Regions from separate parts of the Ralstonia sp. OTU4908 genome, predicted to be linked through region 1. Evidence: predicted binding sites of a transcription regulator. Region 1 holds the regulator's gene; the other holds the start of a gene.
What was found. The regulator HrcA, encoded in region 1, represses chaperone genes, less so after heat shock. The targets are predictions, from matches to a motif close to TTAGCACTCNNNNNNNNNGAGTGCTAA.
Positions count from the first base shown of each region.

Region 2: the regulator HrcA is predicted to act here: its motif matches at 4,865-4,891, upstream of rpoH (RNA polymerase sigma factor RpoH).

Region 1 is NZ_JASATD010000004.1:171,944-188,027, reverse strand. It holds gene AAHM38_RS05735 (thioredoxin family protein) at 217-642, opposite strand; gene grpE (nucleotide exchange factor GrpE) at 657-1,304, opposite strand; gene AAHM38_RS05725 (hypothetical protein) at 1,567-1,764, shown strand; gene AAHM38_RS05720 (RNA-binding S4 domain-containing protein) at 1,786-2,184, opposite strand; gene hemH (ferrochelatase) at 2,181-3,296, opposite strand; gene hutI (imidazolonepropionase) at 3,353-4,588, opposite strand; gene hutG (formimidoylglutamase) at 4,581-5,558, opposite strand; gene hutH (histidine ammonia-lyase) at 5,561-7,117, opposite strand; gene hutU (urocanate hydratase) at 7,142-8,860, opposite strand; gene hutC (histidine utilization repressor) at 9,015-9,728, shown strand; gene AAHM38_RS05685 (ABC transporter permease subunit) at 9,736-10,605, opposite strand; gene AAHM38_RS05680 (taurine ABC transporter ATP-binding protein) at 10,602-11,393, opposite strand; gene tauA (taurine ABC transporter substrate-binding protein) at 11,390-12,454, opposite strand; gene hrcA (heat-inducible transcriptional repressor HrcA) at 12,580-13,638, opposite strand; gene AAHM38_RS05665 (NAD kinase) at 13,750-14,688, shown strand; gene recN (DNA repair protein RecN) at 14,834-16,084, shown strand, end outside.
Region 2 is NZ_JASATD010000040.1:878-16,961, forward strand. It holds gene ybiB (DNA-binding protein YbiB) at 1-274, shown strand, start outside; gene AAHM38_RS21780 (pirin family protein) at 289-1,158, opposite strand; gene AAHM38_RS21785 (OsmC family protein) at 1,172-1,576, opposite strand; gene AAHM38_RS21790 (sensor domain-containing diguanylate cyclase) at 1,818-4,736, shown strand; gene rpoH (RNA polymerase sigma factor RpoH) at 4,971-5,864, shown strand; gene AAHM38_RS21800 (SCO family protein) at 5,931-6,536, opposite strand; gene cyoE (heme o synthase) at 6,606-7,547, opposite strand; gene AAHM38_RS21810 (COX15/CtaA family protein) at 7,568-8,659, opposite strand; gene AAHM38_RS21815 (SCO family protein) at 8,663-9,319, opposite strand; gene AAHM38_RS21820 (SURF1 family protein) at 9,372-10,142, opposite strand; gene AAHM38_RS21825 (twin transmembrane helix small protein) at 10,212-10,421, shown strand; gene AAHM38_RS21830 (cytochrome c oxidase subunit 3) at 10,548-11,408, opposite strand; gene AAHM38_RS21835 (DUF2970 domain-containing protein) at 11,497-11,709, opposite strand; gene AAHM38_RS21840 (cytochrome c oxidase assembly protein) at 11,714-12,322, opposite strand; gene AAHM38_RS21845 (cytochrome oxidase small assembly protein) at 12,372-12,503, opposite strand; gene ctaD (cytochrome c oxidase subunit I) at 12,556-14,160, opposite strand; gene coxB (cytochrome c oxidase subunit II) at 14,201-15,457, opposite strand; gene AAHM38_RS21860 (hypothetical protein) at 15,703-15,885, opposite strand; gene AAHM38_RS21865 (methyltransferase domain-containing protein) at 16,078-16,084, opposite strand, start outside.

The DNA of each region.
Region 1 (16,084 bases):
TAACACGCACTAAAACTGCTGGTGAAAGAGAGCGAGCCCGGCGGCAACGTGCCGCAGGGGCACTAGAACGACCGCCGGGCGGCGGCAAGGGCCGCGGTCATCGCCTGAGCGGCACGCGGCAAGGTGCGCGCCATGCGCTTGGGGCGCACAGCACGGAAAGGCGAAGCAAGAAAGAAGGCCGCAGCCATGGGCATCGACGTCATGATGGTCGCAGCCTCAGACAAGCGGCTTGCCGGCCAGCTTGTTGCGCGCATTGGCAACGGCGGCGGCAAACTGCGCGTGGCCATGCCAGCCGGTCGCCCGGCCCAGCTTCTTGCCACGGTGGAAAAACATGAACACGGGGATACCGTGCAGGGAAAAGCGCTGGCCCAACTCCGGGTGCGCGTACACGTTGGCATGGAGCCACTTCAGCCCCAGTTCACGCACAGCACCGGATTGCGCAAGCATGGCCTTCTTGGCCATTTCGCAGTTGAAGCAATCGACGCCCCAGAAAAACACGCACACGAGCGCATCCCCCGCAGCGGCGACAGCCGCGTCGAAGGTCTCGGTATTCACTTCGCGCATGCCGAACGCCGCGAACGCGGTCTTGTCGACCGGGATCGCGCCGTGGGCATCTGGCGAAGTGGCTGTGCTGTGGAGCATGGGGCGCGTTTGCCTTACTTAGGCGCTGCCACCGTCACGAGGGCCGGACGCAGCACGCGGTCAGCCAGCATGTAACCGCGCTGGAGGACGGCGACCACGGTATTGGCCTCCTGATCTGCCGGCACCATCGAAATGGCTTGATGGCGATGGGGGTCGAACTTTTCCCCCACCGGGTTCAACTCGGTGACTCGGCCCTTTTCGAATGCGGCATACAACTGCTTGAGCGTCAGTTCAACGCCCTCGCGCAGTTTGGCGGCATCGCCCGAAGTGTCGGCCAAGGCGGCTTGCAGGCTGTCCATGACGGGCAGCAGATATTCGGCGAAGCCTTCGATGGCGAATTTGTGGGCCTTGGCCACATCGTCCTGACCACGGCGGCGGATGTTCTCGCATTCGGCGGTGGCACGGGCCCAGTTTTCGTAGTTCTGGCGGGCCTTCTCTTCTGCAGCCTCGAGTTGACGGCGCAGTTCAGCGACGTCTACGTCAGCCACGGCTTCTGCCACGGCGGCTTCGTCACCGGCGACAGCCTGGGCGTCCGCGCTTGCGCGCTGCGCCTGGCTCGAATAGGCATGGGCCGCTTGGCCCGTCGCCGATGCGTTCGGCTGGGTGGCTTGGCTGTCCGATGGCATGTCCGAGTTCGAGGGGGTGTCCGAAGTGTGTTTCATAGCGCTGGATAAAGGGGATCGACGCACGGCATGTGCCCGGCATCGATCCGCTGGATTTTTACAAACGATTTGTCCCCGTTATGGGGCATTTGGCGCGCTTTTCAAGGGCGCCGGATGCGCGACAACTGTGCGCCGTGCATCACGAAATATGGGGTTACAACTTTCATCAGACTGCCACGGCACAGCAATTGCGACGCCCCAATTGGCCGCCTATGATGCAAGAAAAAATTGGGGGGCGCGAGCTTCTTTGAGGGTTCGTACCATGCACAACAAATTGCCCGTTCTGACCGTGCTCCTGCTGTTGACCCTGACCGCAGCCACAACGTTCATTTGCCTGTCTGGCGCCGTCACGCCGCGTTATACGGAGTACGGTAGCGGTAAGGCATTTTTCAAGCATTACATCATCAAGCCTGCACAGATGCAGCAGATGCCGCGCGGCTTGATGAGCGTGTCAAGTTAGCACACACTCGCGCGGATCGCTTCATTCTCCGCCGAGTTTGTCGATGCGCCGCCGGTCTCGCTTAGTGGGCCGGCCGGCAATTTGTGTGGCGGGTTCCCGATACAGTCGGCGTTTGTCGGCGCTCTCCTGGCGTTTTAAGCGGCTGATGTCCGTCTCGGCATAGAGGGTTTGAGCGACCGAAGCGGGGCCGCGCACTTCCGCCAGCGCCAATACCTCCACTTCCCACTGCTGTTCATGCGCGTGCACGCGCACGTGATCGCCGATTTTGACGTCCTTGGCGGGGCGAACCGCCTGATCGTTGATTTGCACGCGACCACGCTCCACCGCATCCGTCGCCTGAGACCGCGTCTTGAAAAAGCGTGCCGCCCACAGCCATTTGTCGATGCGCACGCGATCGGCAGCGTCGGTGCTCACCTTCATGCGGCGGCCCCCTTGCTCTGCGCACGCATACGGCTCGCCTCCAGTACATGCGGATGCGTAAGGGTGAGCGGCCAGCCCTGCAGATGCGCCAGCGCGATGTCGGCAATGCCGGCAATCCACGCTTCGCTGTCGTTCAGGCACGGGATGTAGTGGAACTCCTTGCCGCCGGCGACACGGAAGGTCGACTGCCCTTCCATGGCGATCTCTTCCAGCGTTTCCAGGCAATCGGCCGGAAAACCCGGGCAGAACACGTCCACGCGATGGGTGCCGACGCGGCCAAGCTCTTCCAGCGTGGGCGCGGTGTACGGCTGAAGCCATTCGGCGCGGCCAAAGCGTGACTGGAACGTGACCAGGTACTGACCCGGCTGCAGGCCGAGCGCCTCACCCAGCAAGCGGCCGGTCTTCAGGCATTCACAGTGATACGGATCGCCCAATTCCAGCGTCCGTCGCGGCACACCATGAAACGACAGCACCAGCTTGTCGCCGTGCGCGAAGTCGGGTGCCCCATGCTGTGCCCAATACGCACCCACCTGCTGGTGCAGCGCATTGATGTAAGCGGGGTCATCGTGAAAATGCTTGACCAGCCGCAACTCCGGCTGATTGCGCATTTCGCCCAGCACACGGAAAACCTCATCGAAGGCCGTCGCGGTGGTGGTGCCGGAATATTGCGGATACATCGGCAGCACGAGGATGCGTTCGACGCCCTGCTTGCGCAGTGCCTGCATGACGGACGGGATCGACGGATTGCCGTAGCGCATCGCGCAGGCAACCACCACATCGTGGCCCTGGGCGTTCAGCAACTGCTGCAGCGCATGCGCCTGGCGCTCGCTGTAGACGAGCAACGGCGAGCCCGTCATGTTGGCCTCGCGCAGCCAGATGCTTTCGTACTTGTGCGCCGACGCGCGCGAGCGCAGCGGCACGATCAGCCCGTTGAGGATGAACCACCACACCGCGCGCGGAATTTCGACCACGCGGGGGTCGGACAGGAACTGACGCAGGTAGCGGCCGACCTCGCGCGGCGATGTACCGTCAGGCGTACCGAGGTTGACGAGCAGGATCGCCGTGCGATCGGGCTGGCCGTGCTGAAACAGGGGTTCGGGCAAGAAGGGCATGGGCGCGGGTTCGCGATAGACCGGCCGATTATACGAGCCGATTCATCGCGTGTTCCTTACGCCGCCACGGCGCCGTCCTTGACCACACCCACACACGGGTTAAGCCCCATCGCGTACGCCAGATCGGCGGGCCGGTCGATGCGCCACAGAGCGAAATCGGCCGCGCAGCCCGGGGCCAGCACGCCACACGTGCCGGACAGGCCCAGCGCTGCGGCAGCATGACGCGTGGCGCCGGTCAGCGCTTCCAGCGGCGTCAGGCGGAACAGCGTGCATGCCATGTTCATCGCCAGCAGCAGCGACGACATCGGCGATGTGCCGGGGTTGCAGTCCGTCGACACGGCCATGGGCACACCGGCGGCGCGCAGGGCGGCCATCGGCGGCAGGCGCGTTTCGCGCAGGCAGTAGAACGCGCCGGGCAGCAGCACGGCGACCGTGCCGGCTTGCGCCATGGCGGCTACGCCTGCATCGGTCAGGCATTCGAGATGATCCGCTGAAAGACCGCCGTAGCGAGCCACCAGCGCCGCGCCACCCTGGTCGGAGAGCTGTTCGGCGTGCAGCTTGACCGGCAGGCCGTGGCGCTGCGCCGCCTCGAACATGCGCGCCGTCTGAGCGGGCGTGAAACCAATGGTTTCGCAGAAGGCATCAACCGCATCGACGAGACCTTCTGCGGCAAGCGCGGGCAGCACATCGGCGCAGAGATGATCGATGTAGTCATCCGCGCGGCCGGCGAATTCAGGCGGTACGGCATGCGCGCCGAGGAACGTGGTCCGCACGCGCACTGGCAATGCCTGGCCGAAGCGGCGCGCCACACGCAGCATGCGGCGCTCGGTTTCGAGGTTCAGGCCGTAGCCGGACTTGATTTCGACTGTGGTGACACCTTCGGCGCGCAGCGCATTCAGGCGAGGCAGGCTGGCTTCGGCCAACGCGTCTTCGCTGGCCGCCCGCGTGGCGCGAACGGTCGAGAGGATGCCGCCGCCCGCGCGCGCGATCTCTTCGTATGGCACGCCGTTCAGGCGCGCTTCGAATTCATTGCTGCGGTTGCCGGCGTAGACGAGGTGTGTGTGGCAATCGATCAGGCCCGGCGTGAGCAACGCGCCGCCGCCGTCGTGCTCCAGCGTGGCACGGGCGTTGACGGGCAGATCGGCCCGGTAGCCAAGCCACGCAATGCGGCCGTTCTTTACGGCGATGGCACCGTCGCGGATATCGCCGTAGCCGTCAGCGTCGGCGGTGAGCGTAGCGAGGTGGACGTTGGTCCAGAGCGCATCCCAGTGCGGGTTGGCCGGATCAGTCATGTGCGGCTCCCTGCAGGCCAATGCCGTCTGCCACGCGCGCCACGAGGCGGGCAGCAACACGTGCCGTGTGGTGATCAATGTCGAGCGACGGGTTCAGTTCCGCCACGTCCGCCAGCCGCAGCTTGCCTGAGCTGACCACGCGATCGACGATGGGCTCGATCAGGTCCATCCCCACGCCGCGTGCCGACGGCGCGCTCACGCCCGGGGCCACCGCGGCCGGCAGCACGTCAAGGCACATCGTCAGATAAACGTGGTCGACCTGACTCAGGAACACCTCGACCACCTTCAGCACGTGCGCCAGCTGCGTGACGTCCATCTCGTCGTCGTGCATCCAGCGCACGCCGAGCTGGCGCGCACGCGCGAACAGCGCTTCGGTGTTGGCGTAAGTGCTCACGCCGAGGCAGGCGTAGTGGAACGGCCAGCCTCGCCGCGCGCAGTCTTCGGCGATCTGGCGGAAGGGCGTGCCCGAGCTGCCGCGCTCGCCGGCGCGCAAATCGAAATGCGCGTCCAGGTTGAGAATGCCGATACGCGGCGGCTGGTCGGATTTTGCCGCCAGGTGCCGCGCCAAGCCGCCAAACGAGGCCCATGCGATCTCGTGCCCGCCGCCGAGCGCGATCGGAAATGCGCCGCGGTCGAGCAGATCGTGCAGCACGCCGGACAACTCGCTCTGCGCGTCTTCCAGCGCATCGCCCTGGCAAGTTACGTCGCCCGCGTCGACGACCACACGGCCGGCACGCGCGGGCAAGTTCGCGAGCATCTTGCGGATGGCAGCGGGGCCCACCTGGGCACCGGTTCGCCCGTGATTGCGCGCGACACCCGCATCGCAGGCAAAACCCGCCAGGGCGACGGTGTTGGCCAGCGGCGTCGATGCATCGATACGGCGCACCGTCTGGTGCCAACGCTGGCCCAGGGGGCCTTCCTCCGCATCGACGCGGCCTCGCCAGACGTTCGGTTCGGCTTGGGCGAGCATGGTCAGACGAGTGCGAGTTCGCCCACGTGCGCGCGGCACGAGTCACCCAGGTCGCCATCGAGTACGAGGCGACGGGCGGCTTCGATGTCGGGAGCGAACAGGCGATCTTCACCGTAGTACGCCACGCGCGCGCGGATGCAGCCATGTGCCTTCTGCAGCGTGTCGGACGTCGCCAGCGGCTTGTGAAAGTCGATGCCCTGCGCTGCCGCCAGCGCTTCGATGCCGACGATGGTGGCGGTGTTCTCCGCCATGTCCTGCAAACGGCGGCCGGCGAAGGTCGCCATGCTGACGTGGTCTTCCTGGTTGGCGGAGGTCGGCAGGCTGTCGACGCTGGCCGGGTGGGCGAACGTCTTGTTTTCCGAGGCCAGCGCCGCTGCCGTGACGTGCGCGATCATGAAGCCCGAGTTCAGGCCCGGTTGCTCGACCAGGAACGGCGGCAGGCCGGACAGCGTGGAGTCGATCAGCAGCGCGATGCGGCGCTCCGACAGCGCACCGATCTCGGCAATCGCCAGAGCGAGCATGTCGGCGGCAAACGCCACCGGTTCGGCGTGGAAGTTGCCGCCCGAGATCACCTCACCGGCGTCGGCGTAGACCAGCGGGTTGTCGGTGACGGCGTTGGCTTCGGTGAGCAGCGTGGCGCCGGCCTGGCGGATCAGGTCGAAGCACGCGCCCATGACTTGCGGCTGGCAGCGCAGGCTGTACGGGTCTTGCACGCGCTTGTCGCCCACGAGGTGAGACTGACGGATGGCGCTGCCGGCCAGCAGGTTGCGGTACACGGCCGCGGTGGCGATCTGACCGGCTTGGCCACGCACGGTGTGCACGCGCGGGTCGAACGGCGCATCGCTGCCCTTGGCAGCATCCACCGACAACGCACCCGACACCGTAGCGGCTTGCAGCAGTCGCTCGGCCAGGAACAGACCGTTGAGCGCCAGCGCGGTCGACACCTGCGTGCCGTTGATGAGCGCCAGGCCTTCCTTGGCGGCCAGCGCAATCGGTTCGATGCCCGCGGCAGCCAATGCCGCACGTGCCGGCGTGCGTACGCCGTTCACCCGCACATCGCCCGCGCCCAGCAGGGCCAGCGTCATGTGCGCCAGCGGCGCCAGATCGCCCGACGCGCCCACCGAACCCTTGGACGGAATGCACGGCACGATGCCAGCGTTCAGCAGTGCCAGCAGCGTATCGATCACGACACGGCGCACGCCGGAGTAGCCGCGCGCCAAGCTCGCTGCCTTCATCAGCAGCACCAGCCGCGCGACGTTGTCGCTGAGGTCTTCACCCGTGCCGACGGCGTGCGAGAGGATCAGGTTGCGTTGCAGGCGCTCCAGCTCGTGCGTGGGGATCTGCGTCTTGGCCAGCAGGCCGAATCCGGTATTGATGCCGTAGGCCGGATCGCCCTTGGCAACGATGGCCTGCACGGTGGCTGCCGAGGCTTCGATGGCGGCCGCGCAATCGCCCGACAGCGCAACAGGCGTGGGTGCGAGCCATACGCGACGCAGGTCGGCAAAGTAAATTTCGCCCGGCTGCAACGTGATGATGGGGGGCGTGGTCATGGTGTTCATAGCAATGCGAGGGATGTCTTTAACTTAGCCGATCATCGGCAGGTTCAAACCGTTGCGCTTGGCGCAGGCGATTGCGGTTTCGTAGCCGGCATCCGCATGGCGCATGACGCCCGAGCCGGAATCATTGACGAGCACACGGCCCAGGCGCTTGGCGGCCGCGTCGGTGCCGTCGGCGACGATCACCACGCCCGAGTGTTGCGAATAGCCCATGCCGACACCGCCGCCATGGTGCAGCGACACCCAGGTCGCGCCGCCGGCGGTGTTGAGCAGCGCGTTGAGCAGCGGCCAGTCCGACACGGCGTCGGTGCCGTCGCGCATGGCTTCGGTTTCGCGGTTGGGGCTGGCCACCGAGCCGGTGTCGAGGTGATCGCGGCCGATCACGATCGGCGCCTTCAGCTCGCCATTCTTGACCATCTCGTTGAAAGCCAGACCGGCCAGGTGACGTTCGCCCAAGCCCAGCCAGCAGATGCGCGCGGGCAGGCCCTGGAAGGCGATGCGATCACGCGCCATGTCGAGCCAGCGATGCACGTGCGTGTTGTGCGGGAAGAGTTCCTTGATCTTGGCGTCGGTCTTGTAGATATCTTCCGGATCGCCCGACAGTGCCACCCAGCGGAACGGGCCCTTGCCCTCGCAGAACAGCGGACGGATGTAGGCCGGCACAAAACCCGGGAAGTCGAAGGCGTTCTTCACGCCCTGGTCGAACGCCACCTGCCGGATGTTGTTGCCGTAGTCGACGGTCGGAATGCCCATGGCCTGGAAATCCAGCATGGCCTGCACGTGCACGGCGCACGACTTGGCGGCCTCGTCGGTCAGGCGGGCGTGCTGCGACGGGTCCCGTTGCGCAGCACGCCATTGCTCGACCGTCCAGCCCATCGGCAGGTAGCCGTTGACCAGATCATGCGCCGAGGTCTGGTCGGTCACCAGATCCGGCTTCAGGCCCCCGGCGCGGGCGCGCTTGACCAGCTCCGGCAGGATTTCCGCCGCATTGCCGAGCAGACCGATGGACACGGCCTCGCCGCGCTCGCAATGGTGGCGAATCAGGTTGAATGCGTCGTCGATGTCCTTGGCCTGCTTGTCGAGGTAGCGCGTACGCAGGCGGAAATCGATGCTCGATTGCTGGCATTCGATGTTCAGCGACACGGCGCCGGCCAGCGTCGCGGCCAGCGGCTGGGCGCCGCCCATGCCGCCCAGGCCTGCGGTCAGGATCCACTTGCCGGCCAGCTTGCCGTCGTAATGTTGGCGGCCGGCTTCGGCAAACGTCTCGTACGTGCCCTGCACGATGCCCTGGCTGCCGATGTAGATCCAGCTGCCGGCAGTCATCTGGCCGTACATGAACAGCCCCTTGCGATCCAGCTCGTTGAAGTGTTCCCAGTTCGCCCACTTGGGCACCAGGTTGGAGTTGGCGATCAAGACGCGCGGTGCATCCGGGTGGGTCTTGAACACGCCCACCGGCTTGCCCGATTGCACGAGCAGCGATTCGTCGTCGTTCAGCTCGCGCAGCGTTTCCAGAATCTTGTCGAAGCAGGCCCAGTCGCGCGCGGCGCGGCCAATGCCGCCGTAGACGACGAGGTGCTTGGGGTTCTCGGCCACATCGGGGTCGAGGTTGTTCTGCAGCATGCGATAGGCCGCTTCGGTCAGCCAGCTCTTGCAGTGCAGTTCGGTGCCGCGGGGGGCGCGGATTTCACGCGAGGCGTCGTAGCGCGGGTCGTTGGTCAGGTGGGCAGCGTTGGTCGGGGCGTTCATGTGAGGTCTCCTGCGAACTCCTTTGTCATGGAGCGCATCTTATGTTGTATATACAACTTAGGCAAGAAAACTTTACAAGCTAAGAGCAAACCCTGATGATGACCGCCATCCGCACATCACATCCGCGGCCACCACCGCACTGCAAGCCACGCCCATGTCACACGACCCGTCCGCCAGCACGCCCGCCTTCCAGCGCATCAAGGAAGACATCCTCACGCGCATTCGCAGCGGGGAGTGGCAGGAAGGGGAAATGATTCCGGGGGAGACGACGCTCGCGCAGACCTTTGGCGTGTCGCGCATGACGGTCAATCGCGCGCTGCGTGAGTTGACCGCCGAGCAGATCCTCACGCGCGTGCAGGGGCTGGGAACGTTCGTCGCGCAGCAGAAGTACCAGGCGACGCTGGTGGCGATCCGCAACATCGCCGAGGAAATTGCAGCGCGCGGTCATCAGCATCGCGCCGAACTGCACAAGTTGGAGCGTGCCCGCGCCAACGAGGCAATGGCGGCTTCGTTTGGCGTGCCAGCAGGCCGCGTACTCTTCCATTCACTGATCGTGCATTTTGAAAACGACCTGCCGATCCAGGTAGAAGACCGTTGGGTCAACGCGGCGTTGGCGCCCGAATACATGGAGCAGGATTTCACGCAGACCACGCCCAACGCCTACCTGATGCGTGCCGCCCCGTTGCAGGGCGTGGATTACGGCATCGAGGCGCGCCTGCCGCCGCGCGAGATTGCGGAGATGCTGCACATGGACGTGCGCGAGCCCTGCCTGATGCTGCGGCGGAAAACGCTGTCGCAGGGCCAGGTCGCCTCGGTGGCGACCATGTGGCATCCCGGCGGGCGTTATCAGTTCACGGGCAGCTTCTGAGTCGCGGCTAGCTGCGGCCCTTCCAGGGCACCACGCGCGCTTCGATGGCGCGCATGGCCAAGTCGAACGCCCATGCAATCGCGCCGATCAGCACGATGCCCATCACCACGAGGTCGGTGCGCAGAAAGCTCGACGCATTGAGCACCATCTGCCCCACGCCCACGGTGGCCGCCACCATTTCCGCCGCCACCAGCGTGGTCCAGCCGAAGCCGATGGCGATGCGCAAGCCGGTCAGGATCTCGGGCAGCGCCGCCGGCAGGATCACATGCCGCACCACCTGCGTGAAGCTCGCGCCCAGCGCATACGCGGCGTTGATCTGCTCAAGCGTGGCGCTGCGCACGCCGGCACGCGCGGCCATGGCAATCGGTGCGAAGCAGGCAAGATAGATGACGACAATCTTCGCGCGCTCATCAATGCCCAGCCAGATGACCACGAGCGGCAGGTATGCCAGCGGCGGCAGCGGGCGATAGAACTCGATGGGCGGGTCCAGCAAGCCGCGCGCGGTGCGGGAGACACCCATCGCGAGGCCGATCGGAATGGCCGTCACGGCGGCCAGAGCAAACGCGCCGAACACGCGTAGCGCACTCCAGCCAAGATGTGCGGCCAGCGGCTGGCCGCCTTGAATATCGCCATGCCAGGCATCGATGAATGCGCGCCCCACGGCCTGCGGTGAGGGCAGGAACAACGGCGGCACCCAATGGAAGGTGGTGGCCGCCCACCAGAGCACGAGCAGCGTAATCACCGACAACACGCTGAGCCCGAATGCGCTGCCTTCCCCCGGCAAACGATAGCCGCGCAGCTTGCGCACAGGCTTGCTGGTGGGCGGCGCTGCATCGGCAGAGGTGCGCTGCTGCACGGCAGTTTCGAGCGCGCTCATGCGAGCAGCGCCTCGGGCGCATGGTGAATCAGCGCCAGCACACGCTCGCGCCAGGCAATGAATTCCGGCGACGATTTCACCGCGCGGGCGTCCCCGCCTGCCAGAGCCTGCCGCGAGAACGGCAAATCGAATGTCTGCACGATGCGCCCCGGCGATGGCGACATCACGATCAGGCGCGTCGCCAGGAACAGCGCCTCCTCCACGTCGTGGGTGATGAAGAAGACGGTCGTGCCGGTGCGTTGCCAGACGTCGAGCACCAGCGTCTGCATGGTCTCGCGCGTGAACGCGTCGAGCGCGCCCATCGGTTCGTCCATCAGCAGCACGCGGGGCTCGGTGGCCAGCGCACGGGCAATGCCAACGCGTTGCTGCATGCCGCCTGACAACGCGTAGACGGGCGATGCGGCATGCGCTTCCAGGCCCACCAGCCCGAGCAACTCCAGCGCACGCGCATGGCGCGTCTTGCGGTCGACACCGCGCAGCTTGAGGCCAAGCGCCACGTTGTCACGCACGTTCAGCCACGGCATGAGCCCATAGCGCTGGAACACCACGCCGCGGTCCGCGCCGGGGCCATCGACTTCGCGGTCGTCCAGCAGGATCTGGCCCGACGTGGGGGCAACAAAACCCGCGAGGCAGTTCAGCAGCGTGGTCTTGCCGCAGCCGGAGGCGCCCAGGGCAACGACGAATTCGCCGGCGTCGATCGACAAATCCACACCGGCCAGCGCGCGGGTGGTGCGGCCGTGCGCGTCGATGTAGTCGACGCCCAGGCCGCGCACATCGATGCGGCTCATCGCGCTGCGGTGGCGACGCCCTTGTTGGCAGCGTTGGCCGCACGTTGGACAAACCGTGAGTCGATGGTGGCAGCGTAGTCCGGCAGCACCGTCTGGATCGTGCCCTGCGTCTTCAAGAACTGCGCCGTGGCCAGCAGGGATTGAGCCGCGCCCGACTGCGCGCCGCCGCCCAGCCAGCGCTTGGAAGCCTGCTCCGCCGCATCCGGGAAGGCATACAGCGCAAGACTTGCCGGCACATCCGCCGCCGTCGCGCCCGACGTCTTGGCCACGGCTGCCACCTGCGGCGATGTCGCCGTCCACGCGGCCTTGTTGTCGCGATAGGCCGCATCGGCCTTGGCCAGTACTTCGACAAACTTGGCGATGAACTCGGCATGGTCACGCGCAAACTTGCGGTCCGCCACGAAGCCATCGAAGGTCGACTTGCCGGTGGCGGCGGCGATCTTGCCGGAGGTGGTCAGCACCGTACCGGTCTTCTTTACCTTGGCGAGTACCGGATCCCAGATAAAGGCGGCATCGACATCGCCCCGGTCCCACGCGGCCGACAACTCCTGCGGACGCAGGTTCACGACCTTCACGTCGCGCGGCTCGAGCCCGGCTTGTTGCAGCGCGACCAGCGCATGGAAATGCGAGGTCGACACATACGGCACGCCCAAGGTCTTGCCCTTCAGGTCCGCCACGCGCGACACGCCGCTGCCGTTGCGGGCAACCAGCGCTTCCGCATCGTTGATGTTGTCGAGAATCCAGAACAGCGACAGGTCCACGCCCTGCGACACGCCGGCCGCAATCGGGCTGGAGCCCGCTTCGCCGACCTGCACGGAACCCGAGGCGATGGCGCGCACCACGTCGGCACCGCTGGCGAGCTGGCGGTACGTCACCTTATAGCCGGTGGCACGCTCGACCTCGCCCGTGGCTTGGGCGTAGCGCCAGGGCAGCACCATGTCCTGATAGGCGATGACAACCTCGCGGTCGGCCGCACGTGCAGGAGCAGCGCCAAACAAGGCGAACGAAATGGCCGCAGACATCGCTGCAGCCAGCAAACGGGAGAAGGAAGAACCAGCCATGAAAGACTCCGGCAGAAAAGAATCGCGCACATGCGCCGGAGTCGATTGTGAGAGACGGCAGCGTGGCCTGTCGTCGAAGAAAATCGGCTGAGCTTATGCAGCTCGCAGACAGAACAACCGTTAGATCAATATTGGCTGAGTGTGCTGGACAGCAGCTTGGCCGTGATATCCACGATCGGGATCACGCGCTCATATGCCATGCGCATCGGCCCGATCACGCCGAGCGTGCCGACGATCTTGCCGTCCACCTCGTACGGTGCGGTGATGACGGCCATATCTTCGTGCGGGACGAGGCTGCTTTCGCCGCCGATGAAGATCTGCACGCCCTCGGCGCGGCTGGATACGTCGAGCAGTTGCAGCAGGCCGGTCTTCTGCTCGAACACGGCAAAGAGCCGGCGCAGCTTGTCCATGGACGAAGACAGGTCTTCCACCTCCAGCAGCTTGCGCTCACCCGAAATGACGACCGGATCCTCTTCCGACACGGCACTGCTGCCCGCCTCCACGGCCGCCTGCATCAGCGCGGTCATGTCGGCCTGCAGGGCAGAGAGTTCACCCCGCAGGCTTTCGCGCACCGCGTCGAACGTCTGGCCGCCGTAATGCGCGTTGATGTAGTTGGCCGCTTCCACCAGCTGGGACGGAGTGTAGGGTGTATCGGTATGGATGATCCGGTTCTGCACGTCGCCTTCGGGCGTGACGACAATGAGCAGGATGCGCGACTCCGAGAGGCGCAGGAATTCGATCTGCCGGAATGCATGCGTGCGCCGCGGCGTCATCACGATGCCGGCAAACTGCGAGAGGTTGGACAAGGTTTGCGCCGCGGCCGCAATCACCCGCTGCGACGATTCCGACCCATGCGAGGCCAGCTGCGTGCGCACCTGCTCGGCAATCGCGCCAACCATCTGCTGCGCCATGCGGTCTTGCGTGCTCAGCACGTCCAGCGGGCTGGCGGTCAGCATCGTATCGACAAAGAGGCGGTAGCCGCGCGGCGTCGGCACGCGGCCGGCCGAAGTATGCGGGCTGGCAATGAAGCCCATCTCTTCCAGGTCAGACATCACATTACGGATGGTGGCCGGCGACAGATCGAGCCCCGAATACTTCGACAAGGTGCGGGAGCCCACGGGCTGGCCCTCGGCGATATACCGTTCGATCAGGGTCTTGAGGAGGATGGTGGCGCGCTTGTCCATGATTCGTCAATTTTACGCAAAATCGGCGCCCGCCTGCGGGTGATGTCGGCGTTTCTCCACGAAACACGCGCTAACGTGGCGACGGTCATATCGATATGGTGTAATGCGCGCATGTCGACTTCCCCGTCCGCCGTGGCCCCGCGAGCTCCCGCCACCTCGCCTGTCTCGCCTTTCAAGACCGTTGCGCTGGTCGGCCGGTATTCGGCCGCCAACATTGCCGGCCCGCTCATGGAGCTGGCGTCGTGCATCGCCGGGCGCGGGCATGACATTGTGTTCGAGCGCGAAACGGCACTCAACATCGGCGTCCAGGACTACCCCGCCCTGCCGCCCGAAGAGATGGCGCGCCACGCTGATGTGGCCGTCGTGCTCGGCGGCGACGGCACGCTGCTCGGCATCGGGCGTCACCTGGCCGGCGCCAGCGTCCCCGTGATCGGCGTCAACCACGGGCGGCTCGGCTTCATGACCGACATCCCGTTCGACGACGTGCACACCGTGCTGCCCGACATGTTGGCGGGCCGCTACGAGGCCGAAACCCGGACGCTGCTGCAGGCCCAGGTCGTGCGCGACGACGAAGTCATCTTCTCGGCCCTCGCCTTCAACGACGTGGTGGTCAACCGCTCCGGCACCTCGGGGATGGTGGAACTGGCCGTGTCCGTCGACGGCTTCTTCATGTACAACCAGCGTTCGGACGGCTTGATCGTCTCGACGCCGACCGGCTCGACGGCGTATGCGCTGTCTGCTGGCGGGCCGATCCTGCATCCGGCGCTCTCGGGTCTGGTGCTGGTGCCCATCGCGCCGCACTCCCTGTCGAACCGGCCGATCGTCATTCCGCAAGACGCGGAGGTGGTCATCCAGGTCACCAGCGGGCGCGATGCCAGCGTCAACTTTGACATGCAGTCGCTCACGTCGCTGCTGCCCGGCGACCGCATCGTGGTGCGCCGCTCCGAGCGCACGGTGCGGCTGCTGCACCCGATCGGCTACAACTACTACGCCACGCTGCGCAAGAAGCTGCACTGGCACGAGTACCCTACCGAAGACAACCGGCTCTAGGAACCTGCCCATGATCCTGCTGCGCGGCCCGATCTTGAACCTGCGATGCTCGCCGTACGCGTGTACGGCTGCGCTTCTCGCTTCAACCTCGAGCCGCTCGCTACGAACCATGAGCAGCTTCTAAAACCCCACGCTCACCGCTTCCATGCTGCGCAGCCTCACCATCCGCGATTTCGTCATCGTTCACGCGCTGGATCTTGATCTGGCCGACGGTTTCACCGTGTTCACGGGCGAGACGGGCGCGGGCAAATCCATCCTGATCGACGCGCTTGCACTCACGCTGGGCGAGCGCGCCGATGCGGCCGTCGTACGCGAAGGCGCGCCGCGCGCCGACATCACCGCCGAGTTCGACGTGCATCCGCATGTAGCTGCATGGCTGGAAGCGCATGAACTGCATGACGACGAGGGCGTGATCCTGCTGCGCCGCACAGTCGATGCCGCAGGCCGCAGCAAAGCCTTCATCAACGGCGCGGCCGTCACGCTCGCACAGCTGCGCGAAGTGGGCGAGCAACTGGTCGACATTCACGGCCAGCATGCGCATCAACTGCTGCTCAAGGCGGATGCGCAGCGCAGCCTGCTCGATGCCCACGCAGGCCTGGAAGGCGCTGTGCGCGTGGTCGGCGAGCGCTACCGCGAGTGGCACGCCGTGGTGCGCGCACGCGAAGCCGCCGAGCAGCAGTCGCGCGAAGCCCAGCTCGAGCGCGAGCGCATCGAATGGCAGGTCAACGAATTGCAGAAACTTGGCCCCCAACCCGGCGAGTGGGAAGAAGTCCAGGCCGAGCACCATCGCCTGTCGCACGCCGCCAGCCTGATCGAAGGCACGCGCGCGGCGCTCGATGGTTTGTCCGAATCGGAGGGTGCGGTGCTCACGCAGCTGGGCACGACGCTCCATACGCTGCGTGAACTGGCCGAGATCGATCCGGCGCTTGCCGATGTGCTGGCCGCGCTGGAGCCGGCCGAGGTGCAGATTCAGGAAGCGGTGCATACGCTCGCTCGCTATGCCGATCGCGCGGAACTGGATCCGGACCGCCTGGCCGAAGTCGACGCGCGCATGCAGGCCCTGCACACGATGGCGCGCAAATACCGCGTCGCGCCTGAAACGCTGCCGGCTGAACTGGCGGAGCGCCAGGCGCAACTCGCTGCACTGCAAGCCGCGTCCGATCTGGATGCGCTGCAAGCCCAGGAAGCGCAAACGCACGCCGCATATATGTCGGTCGCGCAAGCGGTGTCGCGCGACCGCGCCAAGGCCGCGCGCGAGCTGGCGGACGCGGTGACCGGCGCCATGCAAGGCCTCTCTATGGCCGGTGGGCGCTTTGACATCGCGCTGCACGCGCTGGAACACGGCGGCGCGGCGGGGCTGGAGCAGGTCGAATTCCTCGTTGCCGGGCATGCGGGT
Region 2 (16,084 bases), on a different contig from region 1:
TGTGCTGCTGGCGCGTGGCACCGAGGGCGAGGCGGTGGCCGATGCGCGGCGCGGCAGCGCGGTGGAGTGGCTGCACGACGGCGCGCACGAAACGGTGATCGAAGCGGTGGAAGGTTCGAGCGACGCACCGCCTGAGCTGCCCGTGGGGACAGACGTGGCGGCAACGGCGCGGTGGATCGAGGCGGTGCTCGAAGGCAAGCAGCCGGTGCCGGAGCCGATCGCCAAGCAGGTCCGCGCGATCGTGCGCTGCGCACGACCGGCGCAGGCTGCCTGATCGATCGCCCGCTCTTACCTGGACGGCAGCGGAATGCGCTCCGTTTCGCCGGGCACGTGAGCGAAGGCGTCGCTCTCCCAGCGCTGCTTGGCGTCTTCAATGTCGGCCTTATCGCTGGCGACGAAGTTCCAGTAGATGTGGCGGTGGCCGTCGGTCGGGTCGCCGCCCAGCAGCATCACGCGGGACGACACCTGGGCGGTGAGCGTCACGTCGCCGCCGGGTTCCAGCACGGCAAGGTGGTGCGGGTCGAGCGCCTCGCCATCAATGGTGACAGCGCCCTCGACCAGATACAGGCCGCGGTCTGCATGCTCGGGCGGAATCACCAGCGATGCACCGGCCGCCAGTTCCAGCGCCACATACAGCGTGCGCGAACTCACCTTCACCGGCGACGTCAGCCCAAACGCATCCCCCGCAATGACAACGCCCTGCACGCCGGGGCATTCCAGCTTGGGCAGCGTGTCGGCCGCGTGATGGGCGAAGCTGGCGTCCACCTTTTCCTGATCCTTCGGCAGCGCCACCCAGGTCTGGATGCCGTGCATGCGCGCGCCCCTTTCACGCCCTTCTGGCGAGGAACGCTCGGAGTGGACGATGCCGTTGCCGGCCGTCATCCAGTTCACGTCGCCGGGGGTGATGGTCTGCACGCTGCCGAGGCTGTCACGGTGAACCATGCTGCCGTCGAACAGATACGTGACGGTGGCCAGCCCGATGTGCGGGTGGGGGCGCACGTCGATGCCCTCGCCGGGGGCGAAATCCACCGGGCCCATGTGGTCGAAGAAGATGAACGGCCCCACCGTCTGGCGCGCCGCCGAGGGCAGCACGCGCTTGACCGAGAAACCGCCCAGGTCGCGCACGTGCGGGCCAATGATGTGCTGGATGGAAGTCATGACGGAAGGCTCCTCAAGCGTGCTCGGCGAGTTCGGTGTCGACACTGATCTCGACTTCAGTCATCAGCTTGTGAACGGGGCATTTGCCGGCCACGCGCAGGAGGTCGGCGCGTTGCTCGTCGGTCAGGTTGCCGTGCAGGGTCAGCACGGTGCGCAGCTTGTAGCGGCCCTGGCGTTCCTGGGTGCCGTCATGCTCCACAGCCACGTCGATCGAATCGAGCGGGTACTTGCGCTGGCGCGCATACAGCGTAACGGTCAGTGCCTTGCAGCTTGCCAGGGCCGCGTCAAAGTAGGCGTGCGGGTCGGGCGCACTGCCCTCGCCAGTCGGCTTGGGCACATCGGTGTAGGTCACGCCTTCGGGAAAGGTGACCTTGTGGCGAAAAAGGCCTTCGGTGTCCTTGCTGACGACGATGCTCATTGACGGCTCCTGTAGCGATTTCTGCGATGTCCGGGCAGTGTAGCCAACTTGCGTGACGGCACGGGAGAAGACCCGACGTGCGTCGCGCATCGCTTTCACGGGCGCTTCGATCACTCGACATTGCAGACATGGCAATTCGGCCCACCCATTGGGGTGGAAACGCTCAAGCGGCGCGGTTTTCAGCCGATCTTCCGGTTAGAAGACATCCGCCCAGAAACCGCCCCGCTTACGCGTTACCTGCATGGTTCCTCGCCGGCCGCTTGTCGCCATTGCCGGCGGCATCGGCTTCCTCCTCGTCCTTGTTGGGCTGACCGTGATGGTCGGCTGGCTGCGGCATTGGCCGTGGGCAGTGAAGCTCGGTAGCGATCGGCTGCTGATCGTGTTCGCCACCGGCGTCAACCTGACCCTGCTTGGCGCGGGGCTGGCTGCGCTGCTGGTCGGGACGGTACGGCCGAATGTGCGCTGGGCAGATCCGGTGGCCCGGGGGCTGGGCGGCGTGGTGGCAGTGCTGTCCATGCTGCGGCTGGCCGAAATGATCACGGGTTGGCCGCTCGGGCTGGACTTTCCGGGCGTGCACACATGGCTGGACCGCCAATGGGTGACCGGATGGATCGGCGGCATGCACCCCAGCCACGCGCTGGCGATGGCCGCATCGGCGACGGCCCTGAGCCTTGTGCCGACGTTGCGCAAACCGCACCGCGCGCGGTGGTTCTGGGGCTTGGTCGGCCTGGCGATGCTGCTCTGCGCGGGCGACCTGCTTGGCCGCGCCATGGCGCTCGAATATCTGTACCCGGCGTGGTTGGTGTGGCGCGCCTCGGACGTAGCGGCCATCTGCACGCTGCTGGTGGTCATGGGCGTGCTGTGCGTTGCGGTAGTCCGGCAGCCGGGCGTGTTGCGCCTACGCTTGTCGCCGGAAGACACCATCGTGTGGATCAGCGGCGGCTGCGTGGTACTTGCAGGCCTGGGAGCGACCATCACGGCGTTCATCATCCAGGTGGACAGCGTCGGCCTGACATTCGGCACCGCGCGGGCGCGGGCGCTCTCCAGCTACGCAGAAGAGTTCGATCAACTGCTGGCCATGCGCGCGGAAAACCCGCGCCTGGTGGCCGCCGCCACGCACATCCAGGAAGTGCTGCGCCATCCCACCGACAATGCGGCGCGCCTGCGCAGCGAGAGCGCGCTGCAGGCGTATCGCCAGCAAGGGTACTCGTACCTGCAACTGCGTACGCTGGCGGGAGAGGGCATCGTCAGTCTCGGCACGCAAACGCTTGAGCCCGAGCTGTCGATTCGGCTGCACGCCGGCCTCGCGCCCGAGCGCGTCACGCTGCAATGGGTACACGGATTTGCCATGCGCACAGAAACGCCTGTCATGGCAGACGGCATGCAGATCGGCTTGCTGGTCGCAGAGCAACCGCTCGCCCACATGACCGCGCGCTACGCCAACGAGCGCGGCATCGGAAAGACCGAAACGCTGGCGATGTCGGGCTTTGATGTGCGCGGCCGCGCCATGTCGTTTCCGCAGCGCTTCGATGCGTACGTGTTCGAGTTGCCGGCTCTTACGGTCGACCGCCGGCCGCTGCCGTCGCGCCTGGCGCTATCGGGCGAGGCAGGCTACGGCCAGTGGCAGGACATCCACGGCATGCCGACATCGTTCAGCTACACGCCCATCGGCCACACGGGCCTGGCGCTGATCAGCAAGATCGCGAGCGCCGAGCTGTACGCCCCGATGCGCGTGCAGTTCGAGCGGCTCGGCGCCTTCATGCTGTGCCTGATGATCGCCAGCGTGCTGGTCATCCGTCTGACGGTGCGGCCGTTTGCCAACCGGCTGGCCGCGTCCGAACGCGCGCTGCGCACCGCAAACGAAAGCCTGGAACGCCGCCGTGATGCCCTGCGCGCGAGCCGCGAACAACTGCGCCTAGTGGCCGACAACGTGCCCGCGCAGCTCAGCTACGTCGACTCCGACGGCATCGTCCGCTTTGCCAGCCGCACCCTGCTCGAAGCCTTCGGCCGCCGCGAGGACGAGATGCTCGATCACCACGTGCGCGACATCTACGCCCCCGAGGACTATCGCACGCTGCTGCCTTACATGACCGAGGTGCTGGCCGGGTACCCGGTGCAATTCGAGATCCAGTCGATGCGCACCGGCGTGCCCCGCTACCTGAGCGGTCATTACTTTCCTGACTACGACGATCGCGGCACACTTCGGGGCTATTTCTCCGTGCTGCAGGATCTGACGTCCCGCACCACTGCCGAGCTGGCTCTGGCGCGCAGTGAACGGGCGCTCAAGCTGGTGCTCGACAACGCGCCGCTGCTGGTCTCGCACATCAACCCGGATGGCGTCTTCACCTTCTGCAACGTCACGCACGCACGTTGGCTGCAGCGCACCCCGGAGGAAGTTTGTGGCCAGACGCCGGAACGGGTCTTCACGCCGAGCACGTACGCGCTGATCGCACCGTATCTCGCGCGCGCCCAGCGAGGAGAATCGGTCCAATTCGAGATCACCGCGCCGTGGTACGAAAGACCGTCTGCCAGCGGTCTGCGCAGCCGCACACGACACCTCCGGGGCCAACTCGTCCCCGATGCCGGAGAAGCGCAGGACGGCCGCTGCGGTTTCTACGCCTTCGTGCAGGACGTGACCGAAGCCAAGCGCAGCGAGATGGAGCTTTCCCGCATGGCGCGCTTTGATGCGCTGACGGGCCTGCCTAACCGTTATGAGCTGTACGAGCGGCTGCGCGCAGCGCTGGAGCGCCGTCAGCGGCTGCCTGCGCCGTTGGGGGTGCTGTACCTGGACGTCGACCACTTCAAGCACATCAACGACACCTACGGCCACGCCGCCGGCGATGCAGTGCTGGTGGAAGTCGCGCACCGGCTTCAACGCGCCGTGCGCCGCAGCGACACCGTCGCCCGCCTCGCAGGTGACGAATTCATCATCCTGCTGGACCCCATCGACGCCCCGGATGATGCGCTGCACACCGCTCAGAAAATCGTCGGTGCAATCCGCCCGCCCATCACCCTGCGGGGCGACACGATCCTGCACGTCACCACGAGCGTCGGTGTTGCCTGTCCCGGCCCCGAAGTACGTGAACCCGACACCGCTCTACGGGAAGCGGATCGCGCACTTTACTGGGCCAAGTCTCGCGGTCGAAACACGGCGGCGTAGTCGAGAACCGATGCCGTCAGCGACGGTCTATGAATGGGTGCGCTGCTCCTATTGCTGCGGCGCAAACATCACGCTATCAAGTAACCCCGACGATTTACGGGAACTATCAAACAGGCAAAAATGTCCTATTAGCACTCTTCCGGTCGGAGTGCTAAGATGCCTTTCCAAACCTCCACTGGATTTCGACAGGAGTCCTGAGTGAACGCAGTCATCCCCGTGAATACCGTTTCCGCAATCGCCACCCAGCCGTCCGGCAACGCCGGCAATGGATGGGCGCTGGCGTTCCCCGGCAACCTGGGCAACATCGACGCTTATATCCAGAGCGTCAACCGTGTGCCAATGCTGTCGGCTGAAGAAGAACAACGCCTGGCCCGCGAATATCGCGACAACGACAATCTTGATGCCGCCCGCCGCCTGGTGCTCTCGCACCTGCGTCTGGTGGTGTCGATTGCGCGCGGCTACCTGGGCTACGGCCTGCCGCATGCCGACCTCATCCAGGAAGGCAACATCGGCCTGATGAAGGCTGTCAAGCGCTTCGACCCCGATCAGGGCGTGCGTCTCGTTTCGTACGCGATGCACTGGATCAAGGCCGAGATGCACGAGTACATCTTGAAGAACTGGCGCATGGTGAAGGTGGCCACCACCAAGGCCCAGCGCAAGCTGTTCTTCAACCTGCGCAGCCACAAGCAGGATGCGCAGGCGACCTTCACGTCGGACGAGATCGACGCGGTAGCGGCCGAACTCAACGTCAAGGGCACGGAAGTGCGCGAGATGGAGACCCGTCTCTCGGGCGGCGACATCGCGCTGGAAGGCCAGATGGACGACGGCGAAGAGTCGTACGCCCCCATCGCCTACCTGGCTGATACGCACAACGAGCCGACCCGCGTGATCGAAGCGCGCAGCAACGACCGCATGCAAAGCGAAGGCATTGAAGCCGCCCTCGCCAAGCTGGATGACCGCAGCCGCCGCATCATCGAAGCCCGCTGGCTGAACGTGAACGACGATGGATCGGGTGGCTCGACGCTGCACGAGCTGGCCGACGAGTTTGGCGTGTCGGCTGAGCGCATTCGCCAGATCGAATCGGCCGCGATGAAGAAGATGAAGGGTGCGCTGCAGGCTTTTGCCTAAGCTGCCGCCTCGCCATAAAAAAGCCCGCCAGGTTGGCGGGCTTTTTCTTTGGGCGGCAGCCGGAGATCAGTCGGCCAGCAGTTGCTTGATATCGTGTGCAATCGGCTCAGGCCCCTGGCCGTGCTTGATGAACAAGCGCAGGTTGCCCTTTGGATCAAACATGTAGCTGCCGGCGGAGTGGTCCATGGTGTAGTTGTCGGGCGAGCTGCCCGGCACCTTGCTGTAGAACACCTTGAAGTCGGACGCGACCTTCTTCAGTTCTGCCTCATTGGCCGGACGCAGGCCGATGAAGCGCGGATCGAATGCGGGCACGTACTTGGCCAGCAGGTCTTGCGTATCGCGCTCCGGGTCGACGGTGACGAACAGGACCTGGACGCGGTCGGCGTCTTTGCCGAGGGTATCCATCACGGCGCGCAGCTCAGCCAGCGTGGTCGGGCAGACATCGGGGCAATGCGTGTAACCGAAAAACATGACGACGACCTTGCCGCGGAAATCTTCGAGCGTGCGGCGCTTGCCGGTGTGATCGGTCAACGAGAAATCGGTGCCGAAGCTTTTGGATCCGGTGATGTCGAGGTTCTTGAAGGCGGGCTTGTCGCTGCACGCCGCGAGCGCCAGCACGGCGACGGCCAGCATGGCGAACAGCGCGGCGCGGAAGTGTCGGAAAGAGAGCATGGTCATCGTGTTGGAAACAGACCGCCTAGCGTAACGCCAACGGCACATGCCTGCTGGCGCCCCTGTGCGTCACAGCGCCGCGCTTTGCGTGAGCGCCGGCCCGAACTTGAAGTAGTGGTCCACCAGCAGCGCGGCAAACAAAATCGACAGATAGATGATCGAGTAGCGGAAAGTCTTCTGCGCCAGTGCGTCGGAATACTTGCGGTACATGCGCCACGCATACGAGAGGAAGCCGAAGCCCAGCACCAGCGCGGTCACCAGGTAGATGTAGCCGCTCATGCCGTAGACGAACGGCAGGATGGTCGCGGCAATCATGATGAGCGTGTACAGCAGGATGTGCAGTAGCGTGTATTTCTCGCCGTGCGTGATCGGCAGCATCGGCAGGCCCGACTTGGCGTAGTCGGCGCGGCGGTACAGCGCGAGTGCCCAGAAGTGCGGCGGCGTCCAGGTAAAGATGATGAGCACCAGGATCCACGCCTCGGCCGGCACGCTGTTGGCCACGGCCGCCCAGCCCAGCGCCGGAGGCATCGCGCCCGAGAGGCCGCCGATGACAATGTTCTGTGGCGTGGCGGGCTTGAGCAGCAGTGTGTAGATGATCGCGTAGCCGATGAAGGTGGCGAACGTCAGCCACATCGTGAGGTCGTTGGCGAATACGTGCAGCGTCCACATGCCCGCGCCGCCCAGCACCACCGAGAACACCAGGATCTGCCGCGTGCCCAGTTCACCGCTTGCCGACGGGCGCCAGGCCGTGCGGCGCATCATTGCATCGATCTTGCGCTCGACCAGGCAGTTGATGGCGAAAGCAGCGCCGGCGAACAGCCAGATGCCGACCGCGCCGCCGATCAGTACCGACCACGGGACCATGCCCGGCGTGGCCAGGAACATGCCGATCACGGCGCAGAACACGGCGAGCTGCGTGACGCGCGGCTTGGTCAGCGCCGCATACTGCGATGCGGTCGTCCGCCAGCCAGGAAGTTGAGTGGAAGTTGTTGGGGTTGCCACGGTATTCATAAAAAACGGTCAGACGGCATTCAGACGACGGCAGCCGCCACAGGCATCGGCGCCCGCGCCTGCGCGAGCCCGATCAGGTAATGCAGACGCACCATCAGCAACAGCAGCACGGCCGCGCCGCCGTTGTGCGCCACGGCGGCCAGCAGCGGCCACCCCAGCACGATGTTCGAAAGCCCGGTCGCCAATTGCACGGCCAGCACAACGAGCAGCACCGTCGCAACCCGGCCGAGGCCGCCAATGCGACGTGCGCGCGCACTGAGCCACGCCAGGTAGCTCAGCACAACGACTGCAAACACGCGGTGCGTCCAATGGATGGCGACCAGCGCGTCGTGCGAGATGAAATCGCCGCTGGCGGTCTTGCCGAGCTGGCGCCAGAACGTGAAGCCGTGCGCAAAGTCCATCGGCGGAACCCACTGGCCGTTGCACAGCGGAAAATCGGTACAGGCCAGCACAGCGTAGTTCGTGCTGACCCAGCCACCCAGGGCAATCTGCACAACGAGCAGCACGAGCCCGATGGCCGCCGCCATGCGCAACGAGGCGCCGCGCTCATCGACCGCACGCGGCGCGTCGTTCTTGCAGCCGAGCCAGATCAGCGCGGCCAGCAGCGACATGCCGAGCAGCAAGTGCGTCACCACGATGGCCGGCTGCAGCTTGAGCGTGACCGTCCACGCACCAAAGGCGCCTTGCACACACACCAGCGCCAGCACCGCCGTCGCGTACCAGGGAGACTGCTTCAGTTCCTTGCGCTTGACCCACGCCAGCACCACCAGCGTGATGATCAGCACGCCCAACGCAAGCGCGAAGTAGCGGTGCGTCATCTCGATCCACGCTTTCATCCAGGTGACGGGGCCGCTCGGCATGGCGGCCTGTGCAGCATGGATGTCTTCACGGGCGTGGAACGGGTTGGAGGTGCCGTAGCAGCCCGGCCAATCCGGGCAACCGAGGCCTGAATCCGTCAGACGCGTGAAGCTGCCGAACATGATCAAGTCCAGCGTGAGGAAAGCGGTGATCCACACCAGCTTGCGATACTTGTTGCGATCCCCTTTGACCAGCACGTAACAGAGTGGGATCAGCGCGATCAGGATGCCAATGGAAGCAAGTTGCAGCAGCATGGCTTATCCGATGCGCGAATACTTCAAAAGCCGCGTCATATCTGCGCGCACCTTCTTCGGGTCTGGATCTTTCGGGAACTGCATCATCAGGTTGCCGAGCGGATCGACCAGGAAGAGGTGGTCTGTGGGCGGCGTCTTGCCGTCGGCAAGCCAGTTCTTAGGCAGATCGGGCGCGCGCAGGAAGCGCACGGCACCGTAATCGTCGTTGTAAGCCTTGATGAGGCGCGGGTCGATCTCCCCCCGGTCGGTCACTAGCCAGACAGGGACGATGCGGTCGCGGTCCGGGCCCTGGCCGATGCGCAGCTGGCGCATGGTGAACAGCTTGCGCGCGCAGTTGTCGTCGCAAGCGCTGCCATCCACGGACACCATCAGCCATTTGCCCTTGAGGCTGGCAAGCGGCACTTCAGCGCCGTGCTCGTCCTGCACCATCAGGCCGGTCGGCACAGGGCGCTGCGGATCGACCAGCGCGCCATACGCCGCCTTGCCGCCGGCCGGGGTGAAGACGTAATACGCAAGGTACGACGCGATCACCGGAGAGGCGCACACCAGCAGCAGGAACAGCATCATCAAGCGGCCGCGGCGCGTGCGCGCGTCGATGCGCGGGTCTTCGGACGCCCCGAGTGTGCCGGGCGCGCCGGGTGCAGATTCCTGATTCACCATGTGATTCCCAATACATTCAGCTGCGGCACTAGGCCGCAACGCAAGTTCGTATTCAGGCGGGCTCGGAGCGGCCCGCCAAGCGGCGATAACGCCGCACGCTGTAAAAGACCATCAGCCCAAGCACTGCCGCCGCCATCGCAAACCATTGGAACGCGTAGCCGTAATTGCGCTCGGCGCCCAGATCTGCGCGCGGCCAATCGCGCAACAGGCCTTCCTCCACGTCGGACTGCTGCTGCACCACGAACGGTTGGAGCGGCACGCCGATTTCGCGCGAGAAAGCGTCGAGGTCGATATTCTGCCTAAGTCGCTGGCCGACTTCATCCGCGCCGTCCTTGCTGCCCAGACTGAAGACCCGGCTGGCATGCGGCACCGCCATCCCCTCGACCTGCACTTCGCCCGCCGGCGTGGTGTACGGCGCGATGCGCGTGCGGTCCACCGGATCACGCGGCAGCCAGCCTCGATCGACCAACACGGCGCGCCCGCCCGCACCTTCCAGCCTCAGCGGGATGAGCACCTCGAAACCCGGGCGCGATACGTCGTTGGTGACGTGCGGGCGGTTCTCGAGCAGCACCGTGTGCGCCACGTCGAACGTTCCACGCAGCAGCACCGGCCTGTACATTACTGAATCTGCTGTCACGGGCTGCGCTGTGATGCGCTGGGCGGGCGCATTTTCCAGCGCCATGATGCGGGCCTGGCGCTCGATGCGCTCGTGCGCACGCGAAAGCTGCCAACGCCCCAGCGAGCACGTCAGCGCAATCAGCGCCACACCTGCCAACATCGGCACAGGCGCAAACCAGCGTCGCATCGGTACGCGCTCGGTCATTGCGCGGCCTCGGTGAGATAATGCCCGGCAGCCATTTCCAACCCGTCATTGCCCAACCGGCAGCCCTCCATGCGCATCGTCGTTGCCATTGCGTTTCTGCTGATCCTCGGGAGCCTTGCCTCCGCGCTGTTCTTCCTGATGCGCGACAAGGGCCACAGCAACCGGACCGTGCGATCCTTGATGTTCCGCGTCGGTTTCTCGATCGCGCTGTTCATCTTCATCTTCGTCGCGAACCGGCTGGGGTGGATCCACAGCACCGGCATCCGCTTCGGCCAATAGCCCGAGTCAATTCAGTCAGTCCAGAAAAGCGAAAACGCCGCAGCGGTGTCCCGTCTGCGGCATTGTCGTCGCCGGCCATTGGCCAGGTCGGGGAGCGACGCTTCGCCGCCCCCACCCGATGCTGTCTTACAGCCAGTACACCACCACGTACAAGCCGAGCCACACCACGTCCACGAAGTGCCAGTACCACGCAGCGCCTTCAAAAGCGAAGTGATGTTCCGGCGTGAAGTGGCCCTTGATCACACGCCCCAGCACCACCGACAGCATGATGGCGCCCATGGTCACGTGGAAGCCGTGGAAGCCCGTCAGCAAGAAGAACGTTGAACCGTAGATGCCCGAGGTCAGCTTCAGGTTCAGTTCGTGATAGGCGTGGATGTATTCGAACGCCTGGAAGCCCATGAACGTGAAGCCCAGGAGGATCGTCAGCAGCAGGCCCTGGATGACCTGGGCACGCTTGCCTTCACGCAGCGCATGGTGTGCCCACGTGAGAGTCACGCCAGAAGTCAGCAGCAGCGCCGTGTTGATCGTCGGAATCGGCCACGGCCCCATCGTTGTGAAGGGCGCTACCGTGCCGGCCGGTCCGGCGTTCGGCCACAGCGCGTTGAAGTCGGGCCACAGCAGCTTGTTGTTCAGATCGCCCAGCCACGGCATGGCGATCGTTCGGGCATAGAACAGCGCGCCGAAGAACGCCGCGAAGAACATCACTTCCGAGAAGATGAACCAGCTCATCGACCAGCGGAACGAGGCATCCACGCGGTCGCCGTACTTGCCGGTCTCGGATTCAGAGATGGCGTCCGCAAACCACGCGCGCAGCACAAAGAGGAACCACAGCAGGCCGACCAGGAACGTCCACGGGGCCCACGGCTGGGCATTCACCCATGCAGCGGAGCTCAACAGCACGATCAGCAGGCCGAGGCTTGCCGTAATCGGATGCCGCGAGGGCCCGGGCACGAAGTAGTACGGAGCGTTTGCTCGATTCGCACTCATCTCTTTTTCTCCAGCTCTATTTTTTTAAGAATCCACTCGATGTTGCCCGGCCCGTGCTGCAGGGCCGTCTCCTCAACCTTCTGAACCGTCAACCGACAACTGCCCGCACGATCAACAGCAGCACGACGATGAACATGATCGCCGCCAAAATGCCCGCGATAATCACGTGCACCGGATTCAACTGCGCCATGTCACGGTCGTGATCGCGGCCTTTGCGCACCCCGAAGAAGGACCAGAACACCGCCTTCATCGTCTGTGCGAATGATGCGCGCCGCTTGGTCGCTTCCTTCAGGTCGTCCATGTCCTCACGTTCCCTTGTTCGGCATCGCCGGCGCAATGACCGACGGCGCGTGGATTTCAAAGAAAGTGTAGGACAGAGTGATCGTCTTCACGTCCTTGGGAAGATCCGGATCAATCACAAACACCACCGGCATCTCGCGTGACTCGTTGGCCGTCAGCGTCTGCTGCTTGAAACAGAAGCACTCGATCTTCTTGAAGAACTCGGTTGCCTGCTTGGGCGCGTAACTCGGGATGGCCTGGGCCTCGACCGTACGCCCCTCCTTGTTCACCACCTCGTAGACGATCTGGCTGATCTCGCCGGGGTGCACATCCATGCTGTTCTTGACCGGGCGGAAGCGGAACGGCCCCTGGCTGTTCGAATCGAATTCCACCGTGATGGTGCGCGTCTTGTCGACCTGCGAGTTGCGCAGCGCGCCGCCGTCCTCATCACGCGTGTTCAGCACGTTGATGTTCGTGATCTCGCAGATCTTCTTGTACAGCGGCACCATCGCGTAGCCGAAGCCAAACATGATCACGACCACGACGGCCAGCTTGCCGAGCATCGAGCGGTTCAGACCGCGCTCCAGCGCTTTGTCGTTTTGGGTCGGATCCGGCTGCGCCGGTGTGTGGCTCATAGAGGTCTCGCGAAATCTCGGTTCAGCGACCAGCGCGTCGCTTGCCCGGCTAGCCGCCGAACACCACGCGCTTGAAAATCACACCCAGAAAGAAAACCAGCGCGATCGTGCCGAGGATGAATCCCAGGCGACGGTTGGCAGCGCGTTGCTCGGGCGTTGGGCTTTTTTCTGGATTCGACATCGTTGTCCGGAGGATCGCGGAGCTGGCACTCGCCTGCCCCGCGACACCTGCATTACTTCACGTGCGGTGGTTCTTCAAAGGTGTGGAACGGTGCCGGCGACGGCACGGTCCACTCCAGGCCTTCCGCGCCATCCCACGGCTTGTCGGCGGCCTTCTCGCCACCGCGGTACGACGGCAGCACCACGAAGAAGAAGAAATACACCTGCATCAAGCCGAAACCCAGTGCACCGATCGACGCGACGGCGTTGAAATCGGCGAACTGCTGCGGGTAATCCGCATAGCGGCGCGGCATACCGGCCAGGCCCAGGAAGTGCATCGGGAAGAACGTGAGGTTGAAGGTGATCATCGAACCCCAGAAGTGGATCTTGCCGCGTGTCTCGCTGTACATGTAGCCCGACCACTTCGGACCCCAGTAGTAGAAGCCCGCGAACAGCGCGAACAGCGAGCCGGCCACCAGCACGTAGTGGAAGTGCGCCACCACGTAATACGTGTCCTGCAGCTGGATATCGATCGGGGCTACGGCCAGGATCAGGCCCGTGAAGCCGCCCACCGTGAACACGAAAATGAAGCCAATGGCAAACAGCATCGGCGTCTCGAACGTCATCGAGCCGCGCCACATCGTGGCCACCCAGTTGAAGATCTTCACGCCGGTCGGCACCGCGATCAGCATCGTCGCGTACATGAAGAACAGCTGACCAGTGACGGGCATGCCGGTCGTGAACATGTGGTGCGCCCACACGATGAACGACAGGATGGCGATCGACGCCGTGGCGTACACCATCGAGCTGTAGCCGAACAGGGGCTTGCGCGCGAAGGCCGGCACGATCTGGCTGATGATGCCGAACGCCGGCAAGATCATGATGTACACCTCGGGGTGTCCGAAGAACCAGAAGATGTGCTGGTACATCACCGGATCACCGCCGCCTGCTGCGGAGAAGAAGCTCGTGCCGAAGTGGCGGTCGGTCAGCACCATGGTGATCGCCCCCGCCAGCACCGGCATCACGGCGATCAGCAGGTATGCCGTGATGAGCCACGTCCAGCAGAACATGGGCATCTTCATCAGCGTCATGCCGGGCGCGCGCATGTTGAGGATGGTCACGATGATGTTGATCGCGCCCATGATCGACGATGCGCCCATGATGTGGATCGCGAAGATCGCCATGTCCATGCCGGGGCCCATCTGCACCGACAGCGGCGCATAGAGCGTCCAGCCGGCCGCCGTGGCGCCGCCCGGTGCGAAGAACGAGCCCACCAGCAGCAGCGCCGCAGGCGGCAGCAACCAGAAGCTGAAGTTGTTCATCCGCGCGAAGGCCATGTCGGACGCACCCACCTGCAGCGGGATCATCCAGTTCGCAAAGCCCACGAAGGCCGGCATGATGGCGCCGAACACCATGATCAGGCCGTGCAGCGTGGTGAACTGGTTGAACAGCTCCGGATGGAAGAATTGCAGGCCGGGCTGGAACAGCTCAAGGCGGATCAGCAGGGCCAGCGTGCCGCCCGAGAGCAGCATCATGAAAGAGAACAGCAGGTACAGCGTACCGATGTCCTTGTGGTTGGTCGCGAACAGCCAACGGCGCCAGCCGTGCGGATGGTCGTGCGCGTGGTCGTCTCCGTGACCGTGCGCGTGATCTTGCGGGTGCGTAACAGCGGTGCTCATCGAGGAACTCCTAGGTTCGGTTCGTCACGCAGACGATCAATCAGCCAGCGTTGCGGTCTTCGGCCGCATTCGCTTGTTTGGACGCCACCTTACCGGCGGATTCAGTTGCAGCGGTCTTGGCAGCCCCACCTTCGGGCATCTTGCCGCCGCGCGCATCCTTCACTTGCGTCGGCTGCAGCAGGTCACCGGTATGGTTGCCCCAGTTGTTGCGCTCGTAGGTTACGACGGCAGCGATTTCGACATCGTTCAGCGCCGAAGCCCAGGGCGGCATGGCGCCCTTGCCGTGCAGCACGATGCCAACGTGGTCGGCCAGCGGGCCATTGGCGATCTTCGAACCATCGAGCGCCGGGAACGGACCACCACCCTTGCCGTTCGGCTGGTGGCACACCGCGCAGTTGGCGGTGTAGACCTTCTCGCCGCGCGACTTCAGCTCTTCCAGCGTGTAGGTCTTGTTCGGGTCATCGGCCTTCGCGGCCATTTCCTTCTTCTTGCCGTCGACCCACTTGGTGTAGTCGTCCTGCGAGAGCACACGCACGACGATCGGCATGAAGGCGTGTTCCTTGCCGCAAAGCTCAGCGCACTGCCCGCGATAGATGCCCACCTTCTCGGCCTTGAACCATGCGTCGCGCACGAAGCCCGGAATCGCATCCTGCTTCACGCCGAACGCCGGGATCATCCACGAGTGGATCACGTCGTTGGCGGTCGTGACGATGCGCACCTTGCGGTTGACCGGCACGACCAGCTCGTTGTCGACTTCGATCAGGTACGTGTTCGACTTGGGCGCCTGGTTGTTGATCTGGTCGCGCGGCGTGGTGAGCGTGGAGAGGAACGAGATGCCCTCGCCTTCGCCCTTCAGATAGTCGTAACCCCACTTCCACTGGTAGCCGGTGGCTTTGATGGTGAGGTCGGAATTGGTGGTGTCCTTCATTGCGACCACGGCCTTGGTGGCCGGCAGCGCCATCCCGATCACGATCAGGAACGGCACAATGGTCCAGATGATTTCAACCGTGGTGCTTTCGTGGAACGTCGCCGGTTTGTGGCCGACCGACTTACGGTGCTTGAAAATGGAGTAGAACATCACCCCGAACACACCGATGAAGATCACGATACAGATGATCAGCATCATCCAGTGCAGCCAATGGATCTCGGCGGCGATCTTGGTGACCGGTGGCGCGAGATTGAGTTGCCGCACTGCGGGGCCGCCCGGCATGTCTTCCACTGCCAGGGCCGTTTGACTGAGGGCGAGGAGGGAGCCTGCCGCCAGCAAACTTGCCAATGTCTTATTCAACATTTTCATTTTTTATCTACCCAATTGACAGATTCCACTCTGCCCCGGTGCGCGGCTCATGAGACCTGGGTTGGTTGCCCGTGTCCCAAACACCGGGAAAGCTCGTCCGCAAGCTTGCGCCGCCAGACTGACCTGCCAGATCACGCGCCTGCCATCTCCAGCCTGACTTGCACGTAATCGGAGGCGTGGCGGGCATAGTACAGCAATGCCCATCCGAGAATCGCGACCTCCAGCCCCGCATCAGGCGGCACCAGTCACGCGCGTTGCCACGCAGAAAACCAAGCGATCACGATCGGGGAAATGACGACCAAGGGGATGGACCAGCCCAGCTGGCGGGTTGAAAGCGAGCAGTTTCGCTTCATGAGCCAGTTCTTGCGCGGCGCTTCCGAGATGTGGACGCCGCATGCTGGGTGGAGCGCAGTTTCAATGTCGTGCATTGAACCACTCCTGCCTCGGATGCATACCCGAACGGTTCGCCCGTGGCAAAAAACGGGATAGGCCTTTGGGGGACTGCTGCGACAAACTGGCGCATTATATGGCCGCGATTGACCCCGAACAAGGCAAAGCGCCTTTATGCAAGTCCCGGCTTGACAATGCGGAGCCAATGCCGTTCCCGCACTAAAAGCGCTTCAGGCG